DNA from 2 places in the Priestia sp. TGN 0903 genome. Region 1 is predicted to be linked to the other one. Evidence: riboswitches for the same ligand, from Rfam matches in the RefSeq annotation. Region 1 holds a riboswitch; the other holds the start of a gene.

What was found. Region 1 has a riboswitch for preQ1 ahead of ACRPLY_RS22830 (QueT transporter family protein). Riboswitches for the same ligand answer to the same signal wherever they lie in the genome.
Region 2: another riboswitch for preQ1. It lies ahead of queC (7-cyano-7-deazaguanine synthase QueC); the one in region 1 lies ahead of ACRPLY_RS22830 (QueT transporter family protein).

The regions. Positions count from the first base shown of each region.
Region 1 is NZ_JBOZGL010000008.1:107,930-112,144, reverse strand. It holds gene ACRPLY_RS22840 (YitT family protein) at 1-701, opposite strand, end outside; gene ACRPLY_RS22835 (Lrp/AsnC family transcriptional regulator) at 1,085-1,495, opposite strand; PreQ1 riboswitch class I at 1,691-1,735, shown strand; gene ACRPLY_RS22830 (QueT transporter family protein) at 1,745-2,233, shown strand; gene ACRPLY_RS22825 (hypothetical protein) at 2,669-3,118, shown strand; gene ACRPLY_RS22820 (hypothetical protein) at 3,188-3,433, shown strand; gene ACRPLY_RS22815 (hypothetical protein) at 3,461-3,808, shown strand; gene ACRPLY_RS22810 (MFS transporter) at 3,865-4,215, opposite strand, start outside.
Region 2 is NZ_JBOZGL010000004.1:126,386-130,600, forward strand. It holds gene queF (preQ(1) synthase) at 1-214, opposite strand, end outside; gene queE (7-carboxy-7-deazaguanine synthase QueE) at 313-1,044, opposite strand; gene queD (6-carboxytetrahydropterin synthase QueD) at 1,037-1,477, opposite strand; gene queC (7-cyano-7-deazaguanine synthase QueC) at 1,477-2,142, opposite strand; PreQ1 riboswitch class I at 2,373-2,416, opposite strand; gene ACRPLY_RS15175 (GerAB/ArcD/ProY family transporter) at 2,489-3,610, opposite strand; gene ACRPLY_RS15180 (hypothetical protein) at 3,633-3,869, opposite strand; gene ACRPLY_RS15185 (Ger(x)C family spore germination protein) at 3,881-4,215, opposite strand, start outside.

The DNA.
Region 1 (4,215 bases):
ATGCGTTTATCTTTGTTGGCGTAGTAGCCATATCCATAAAAGATGGTAGCTGCATTTCCAAATTCACTGGTGATCACTTGCGCAATGTCTTTGTACTGATCAGACATAATCGTCATTGCTTTTTTGTTGTGGAAACCTTCGATAACAACATCGACGATTTTAGCACAAAGATAGACGAATATAAAAGTATAGAGGGTATTGTTGACGCCAATAGCAAAAACCGATGCTAAAATAATGACGCTGTCCATGTAGAACATGCTTTTCGAGATATTGTAGCCTTTTGTGTAGTTTAATAAATAAGCTAAAAGAGTTGTGCCGCCGGTAGATCCATCCGCGATAAAAATGAGTGCCAGTCCTGTTCCCATTAGTAAAGCCCCGAATACAATTCCTAAAATCATGTCGTGAACGTGAAAAGGAATATAGCTGACCAGACCTAAGAAAACGGACGTCATGACAGCTCCTAGAATCGTATAGAGAATGGTTTTTTTAGTTAGAAATTTATAAGCTAAGGCAATGAATACAAGGTTCACAAGAAATGTGCTGATACTTGTAGGGATATGAAATAAATAATATAAAACAAGAGCAATACCAACCGTACTTCCGTCACCTAATTTATTTGGAATGACGAAAAAATCAATGGATGCAGCAACTAAAAGCGCTCCGGCAATAATTAAAATGATGTCTTTATAGATTGTTTTCAATATGCAAACCTCCCTGATCATTAGGATATTTTCACGTGGAATTTTGTTTTTACTAGTGTTTCACAAATGATAAAATAAAAAACGTCTTAGAAATTGTCTAGTTATAAAACTGATCAACTTCTAAGACGAAGAATTACGATACGTGTATAATGTCTTGAGTCTGCTTTTCTATGCTTTGATGTCACCGATTATATAAACCTCTGACCGCTATGTCAACGCTATGAGAGATGTTCAACTTTTCAAAAAATAGAAGGCGGTTTCCTACATAAAAAAAGAATCCTTTGCGACGGCGCAAAGGATTTTCAAATTTATTGGAATAGGGGGAATACGTTATTAGGATTACCATTTTCATAAATTAATATACCTTTATTTTTTAAAAAAATTTATTTGTTAATGACGATTGAAAGTTTGTAATTCACATGCTGATTTAGCTCTGTCAAAAAATCATTTAGTTCTTCATTTGAATGAAATTTGCATTCTAGTAAGTAGCAGCCATCGCCGCTAATTTTAAAGTTGTTGATAACGTACTTCTTCTGACTTTTTACAAATGTAAGGTAGGGGTGGTGATGAATGCTCTGCGTATAGATATTTAAAAATGCATGGACGGTGTAGCCAAGTTTTCGTTCATCAATGTTAATTGTATAGCCTTTGATAATGCCTTCATCTTCTAACTTTAATACTCTAGCAGAAGCGGCTTGTCCGGTTAAATGCACTTTTTCTCCTAATTCTTTCATCTTCATACGTCCATTTTTTGATAGCTCTTCTAGTATGCGCTTATCTGTATTATCTAACATCGCTACAAATCCTTTCGTATTTCAAATCAAAAGGGTTAACTACTTTATGTCACCTATGTATACGGATACGTCTTCTATTTTATACTAAAGAAAAGTAAGAAAAAAGAGCAGTCAATATGGAAGACATGAAAGCAGCAGTAGTTTGCAAACAGCTAGATTGACGAAAGCTTAAGCTTGCTGTATGATTCTTTGAGTGTTTACGTGGTTCGTAACCATCCCACGTTAAAAAACTAAGGAGAGAATAGTAAGATGAATATAAGAACACTTTGCGTCAACGGTCTTTTAGCAGCTATGTATATTGCTGTTAGCATGTTAATTCAGCCGTTTGGCTTCACCAATATCCAATTTCGTATATCAGAAATGTTCAATCATTTGATTGTATTTAATAAAAAGTACGTGTACGGCATTGTACTAGGGGTATTTCTGACGAATTTGTTTTTTTCACCAATGGTCGCTTATGATCTGGTGTTTGGGGTAGGACAATCTGTACTATCATTACTCATTACCATTTTTTCTATGCGCTACATTAAAAATATGTGGGCTCGTATGCTTATTAATACACTTGTGTTTACGTTTACGATGTTTATTATTGCGTTTGAACTGCACCTAGCATTTGATTTACCATTTTTCTTTACGTGGTTAACAACAGCTGTTGGTGAGTTTGTGGTTATGCTTGTTGGAGCACCAATTATGGCGGCCATTAATAAACGTGTACAATTTAATAAGCTAGTTGGATAAAAAGATGCGGCTGTGATAAATCTCACAGCCGCATCTTTTTATCTTTGTTATTCTATAAGTGTAGTGATAAACCCCTTATTATTGAAGAGCTTTTCACGCATGGACAAATTACCCATATCTAGCATGTAAAAAGAGCAGGTCGCTATTGCGTTCTGCTCTTTTTGCGTAACGCAATAGCGAGTATTCAATTAGATTATTTTGAAAGAAGAAGTGACAAATCTCACAGCGCGTTCTTTTTTCTTTTGTTACGATGTACATATAGTTGGCAAACTCCTTATCGAAAAGTTTTTCGCACAACAACACATTACCTATGCGTAGCAATTAAAAAAGCAGACCGACAAGGTTTGCTTTTTTAATTGTGTATTTTTACCATTAAATAACTTTTTTGAGTTATAATTGTAAAATAATCTTTGTTACGAGAGAGGGGATTATTTTTTGAATAGAAAGTTAGGAATTCTTGTTTTATTAGTGTTAGCTATCTTATTTGCCGGGTGTTCAAAAGAAGAAGACAACGTTCCTTTAAGAGAACTAGAAAAGATCCATATTAACGTCATCAAAGAACAAAAGATGAAGCAAGGGATTTCGTATGAATTGGAATTCGTAAACAAGAGCGATTTGACCATCAAACAAAACAATGTCTTTTTATCCTATCCTTTAAAAATAAAAAACGGTTATTCTGAAAATAAATTTAAGGTGTTAGCAGAAGGCAATAAGTTAAATATTAAGCCAAAACAAAAGGTAAAGTTGACTGCATTTCTTCCTTATAAAGGAATTAATAAAGAAGCGTTAGCTATTGATGAGCCTGACGTAAAGTGCATAGGATATTGGAATAAGATCGATGACTACCATCAATTTTCTTTTGGAGGATCTTTGAAGCGAGAATAATACATGGATTTGTTAAATGATGGAACTTATGAAGCGTGAAATCGTATATAAATCAAGGGGGAGATTTTAGTGAAGAGATATGGACTATTTATCATTAGTTTCATCGTTTTCTTGGGTAGCTTTCAACTGCTATCAGGAATGATTCTTACGCTCTTATATGTTCCAGAAAGTTCGACTATGTGGAGCTCAATCGAAGGATTATCAAGTAAAGTAACGTTTGGCAGTTATTCTGGTAGCTTTGCTTTTATGATTCCCGCTGTAGCAGCTACAGCCGCTTTTTTTATCTCTAAAAAATGGGTTAGGAAAAGTGTATAAGAAACTAATAGCGGTGGTGAATAAACAGTGAATGTAGACACGGATAGATTAGTTAGCTTCTTTATTTTATGGGGAACACCCGCTGCTTTTAGTATAATAGAGTACTTTAAACTGAGTAAGACTGAAAAACAAGAAGCTATACGAGACTTAACATCATTAAAATCGATTATAACAACAGGCTTTATATTGATTGGAGGAGTGATGGCGAGTTTAGGTAGAGTATTATCGCTGCTGCCTCTGCACATTATAGGTACTTTTATTTTAGTCATTGGTGGTATCGCGGGCGCTATTGAAGCATGGAAAACAGAAAAAAAGAGAGGTATTATTATTCTTGCTTTCATAGTATCTATGATTGCTTTTACATTTGTAATATAAATTCGGCATGTAACAAGAGCTGCTCATGACTTGAGCAGCTCTTGTTAGTTTCTTATTTATTGCGTCTCCAGCTGCTGGTCTTTTTTCTTTAACGTAAGAGCGAGCAGGAACGAAACGATAGCGAAAGCGATGGCTACATAATAGACGGTATGGACCCCGCTTGTCATACTTTTTATTTGTAACAGCGTTTTATTCGTTTCATTTGATTGTTGAATAAAGTGCTGAGAAGCCATTGTCATAATACTTGTATACAAAGCGGGTCCAATTGCGCCTGAAACTTGGTTAATCGTATTTGAAATGGCTGAACCGTGAGCGTGAAGCGGTTTAGGTACTTGATTTAAAGCAAGCGTCATTACGGATCCTATGCTTAAACCTACGCCAATTGTAAAGGCAGCGTATAAAATAGC
Region 2 (4,215 bases), on a different contig from region 1:
TGTAACTAATATAAATGGTTGCGAAATCCGGCTGACCCGTTTTTGGACATAAGCTCGTAAATTCCGGACAGTTAAATTTCACAAAATAATCACGATTTGGATGTTTGTTATCAAATGCTTCTAGAATCTCTGGTGAATATTCAAACAAATAGTTTGTTCCTTGATTTCCAAGGAGTGATACACCTTCTAATTCTTCATCTTTTCGACCGCTCATTTGCATTTCCTCTCTTTCTACGATTGTCATTCTAACAGCGTTTTTTTATTTTGTATATATCTGTTTTTATTTTTCTTTGTAAATTTTTTGCTATGCGCTTACACGCCTCGTTTATTTCCCCAAACAAGGGCGTGAACCTGCGGCAGAACTCTTACATCGTTCATGTTTTTAGCTGCCACTGCCTTGTCGATTAACCACTCATACTTTTTAAGCAATTCTTGTGTTAACGACGCATTATCGATTGTCGTTAAGTCCTCGTTGCCTACTTGAACAAAAAATGGAACCTCAGGATAACGTTCATGAACAGACGCTGCATACTCAAAGTCCTCATCATTAAATACAACGACTTTTATGCTTATGTGCGCCATGCGTTTTTCCTTTATTAATGTCTCTATAATATCGTCTAATACGGAGAAATTTGTTTTCATTAATGAACTTGGAGGCTTAGGAGAAATCGTTAAATCATCGATCTTTAGGAACCAATCCTGATAACGGCTTCCCTGTGTTTCAAGAGCTGCTTTTACCCCATGACTGTGCAAAAGCTCTACAAGTGAACCAATCGCCTTGATAAGCGCAGGGTTTCCTCCAGAAATGGTGACGTGATCAAAGCACTCTCCTCCAATTTCTTTAAGCTCCGTCCAAATTTGTTCTGCTGTTAGTTGACGAATATCGTTTTTAGCTGATCCATCCCATGTAAAAGCTGAATCACACCAGCTGCAGGAATAATCACAGCCTGCGGTACGAACAAACATCGTCTTACGTCCTACAACCATTCCTTCCCCTTGAATCGTTGGGCCGAATATTTCAAGTACTGGAATTGTATTAGCCACGTTTTTTCACCTTCTTTGGGCGGTAAACTACGTAACTTGTCGGCGTTTCCCGCACGAATACTTGTACGCAAGAAGGCTTATTTGGTAGTGTGTCTAGATATTCTTGAACCAACTCATAAATTTTACGAGCAACAACTTCAGTTGTAGGAAAATCATTTGGATTTTCTTCGTTAAAGATAGAATGATCGTTCAATAATGTATGATCAAATTGACCAGAAACAATTTTTTTCAATAGCGCAAAGTTTACTAAAAAGCCCGCTTCGTCTAATGTATCTCCGGCAACAGTTAAATTTACAAAATACGTATGTCCATGGACTTGACGGCATTTTCCTGCTTCTGTATGAGGAACAAAATGTGCCGCAGCAAACTGCATATCTTTGTTCAATTCATATTCATAGTCATGAAAGACTTGAGGATACATTTGTTGCAGCATTATTTTTCTCCTCCTTCTTTTGTTTGCAAGTATTGATCTAACCCGCGTTTTCGCAATTGACATGCGGGACATTCGCCGCACCCATCAGCAACAATACCGTTGTAGCACGTTAATGTTTTTTCACGCACATATTCAAGCGCTCCTAGCTCATCCGCTAACGCCCACGTTTCTGCTTTATCAATCCACATAAGCGGCGTATGAATCACAAACTCGAAGTCCATTGATAAATTAAGCGTGACGTTTAACGATTTCACAAATACGTCTCGACAGTCTGGATATCCCGAAAAATCAGTTTCACAAACGCCTGTTACGATATGACGGCCTCCGCTGTTTTTAGCAAGTACGGCAGCAAATGATAAAAATAACAGATTGCGGCCATCCACAAACGTTGTAGGCAACTCTCCTTCTTTTTGCTCAATTTCAATATCATCTCGCGTTAAGGCATTTGGTGCTAATTGATTTAAAAGTGACATATCTAGGACGGTATGCTTCACACCTAAATCAGCTGCGATAGCTTTTGCTACCTCTATCTCTTGACTATGACGCTGACCGTATTGGAAAGTAACCGTTTCTACTTCTTTAAAGTTTTTCAAAGCCCAAAATAGACATGTTGTACTATCTTGACCTCCGCTAAATACAACAATAGCTTTTTCATTTTTCATCATTATTGTTCGTCTCCTTTTTGATTGAAATCAAAAGAAGAAGAAACTTTATTGAACCGTTCGTTCCCTTTGTGACTAATTTTATAACACAAAAAAGAGACTGCTCTTTTCCAGCAATCTCCCTAAAAAGCAACTAAGATACACGTCCTCGCCAGCATACACGTCAAAAAGACGTGTTGATAGAAAAGCACGTGAAAGAAGACACGCTAAAACCGTGTCTTTTGTCATCAACGATGATCTTAGTTTTTTATAGAGGGAGTTTTCGAACCTCTCCCGTACATATACAAACGTGTACGGCGTTTCTTCTTGAATTGTCATCGTATACTATACCACATACGTATAAATAATGCTATGTTTGTTGGCTTCTATCACCTTTAGCTGCCTTATTTCTCTTTATATAAGAAAGCGCAATAAATAACAACGGAAAACAGACGCTTAGTACAAATAAATAAAACGGCCAGTAATATTTTTCAAAATAATTGAAGTATGCTGTATTTGGAATAATGTAATACGCCACGCCTGTAATGATTAGACCTAAAGGAAAGCTCAAAAAATTGCGCACCCGTAAATTACATAATTGAGCGATACTTAACTGAATAGCATAGAACACAATGACAACTTTAAAAAAGATAGATAACATCCAAATAATAGCTACTAATACTTCAACATGCTGTATCGTTGCACCTAACGAAATCATTTTTCCTAATAAATAAACTGGGTAGCTGTGCATTGATGCAATATTCGCGCCAAGAGCTAATATACAAGCCGCAACTGCAATCGTAATCGTCAAGCCCGATGCCACAGTGCCGATAACAATCATTCTTTTTACCTTTTTGCCATCTTTTATATGAGGCGTAATCATTAGCACAAAAATCAATTCCATAAACGGATTTCCTAAGAAATACGTGGTCCCTAACACTAAATCATCCATGCGGAATTCAAACAAAGGGTAAAGACGATCCAGTTTCATCTGAGGAATATTTAACGAAATTAACAATAAAAAAGGGACGACGATCCACGGTAAAAAGATTTCCGCGGTTCTCGCTATCACTTCAATGCCTAAATACCCTCCGTATATAACCGCTAAAATCACAAGAGCATGAATCCACGTAGGCAGCGTTTCAGGGACAATTTGCGTCGTCATAAATGTACTGATATCTCGAAGGGAAAACGTAGATTGAATGAACATAAAAAAAATGTAAATAAGAGACATACACGCTCCGGCGTAAGGACCTAGCGCTTTTTTAGCTATTTCAATGAACGTTTGCTGAGGGTAACGGTGCATCAGCCATAACAGCACCGCAACAATTAAAAGGGCAAAGCCAATAGCAAGCACACTACATACCCAGGCATTTTGTCTATTCGTTTCTAATAACGTAGCCGGAACTGCCAAAATAGCGCTTCCGATACAAAAAAAATAAATGAGAAAAAGAAGTTGTTTCGGAGTAATAAATTCTTTTATTTGCATCATACACCCCTTCTCTCCTACATGCTTACGTAAATAACAGATGATGAACGGTTTTAGTAAGAGGCTTAATGAGTTCCTCTAAAAAGTACAGAGGCGTAGGTACTTCTTTACGGAGTGTAATGGCTCCCCAAAAGAATAAACCCATACCTATAAGACAAAGATAGACAACGATTTCACGGTAATACTTTTCCTTTCGGAAGTTAATCATAATTTTTTTAGTCAAATAAGCAAGAAGTACGAGTAAGGCGATAAATCCCTCCATTTTCTTTCTCCTTAATGCTTCATTTGCTTCATATATGAGTTATTTAACGTGCCTAAGCGACGGATTTGAACTTTGGCATCTAAATCGACGGTTAAATCTTCTGCGTAAATTCTGTTCCAGTCTCTTTTCATTTTGTACCATCTCTTTACATCTTGTCTGTAAAACGTTTCTCCAAAACCGAAGATATCACTTTTATAATCTTTTTGAGCTTTTTCCACTGCGTCATTCATTTTTTCTTTTACGTCCGCTGCTGTTTTTCGTTCGAGCATATTGATTACAGCTGGGTCCTGTAAGTTTACTTGACACTCTACATCTGCCACGTTTGCTTCACCTTTTAAATCCACGT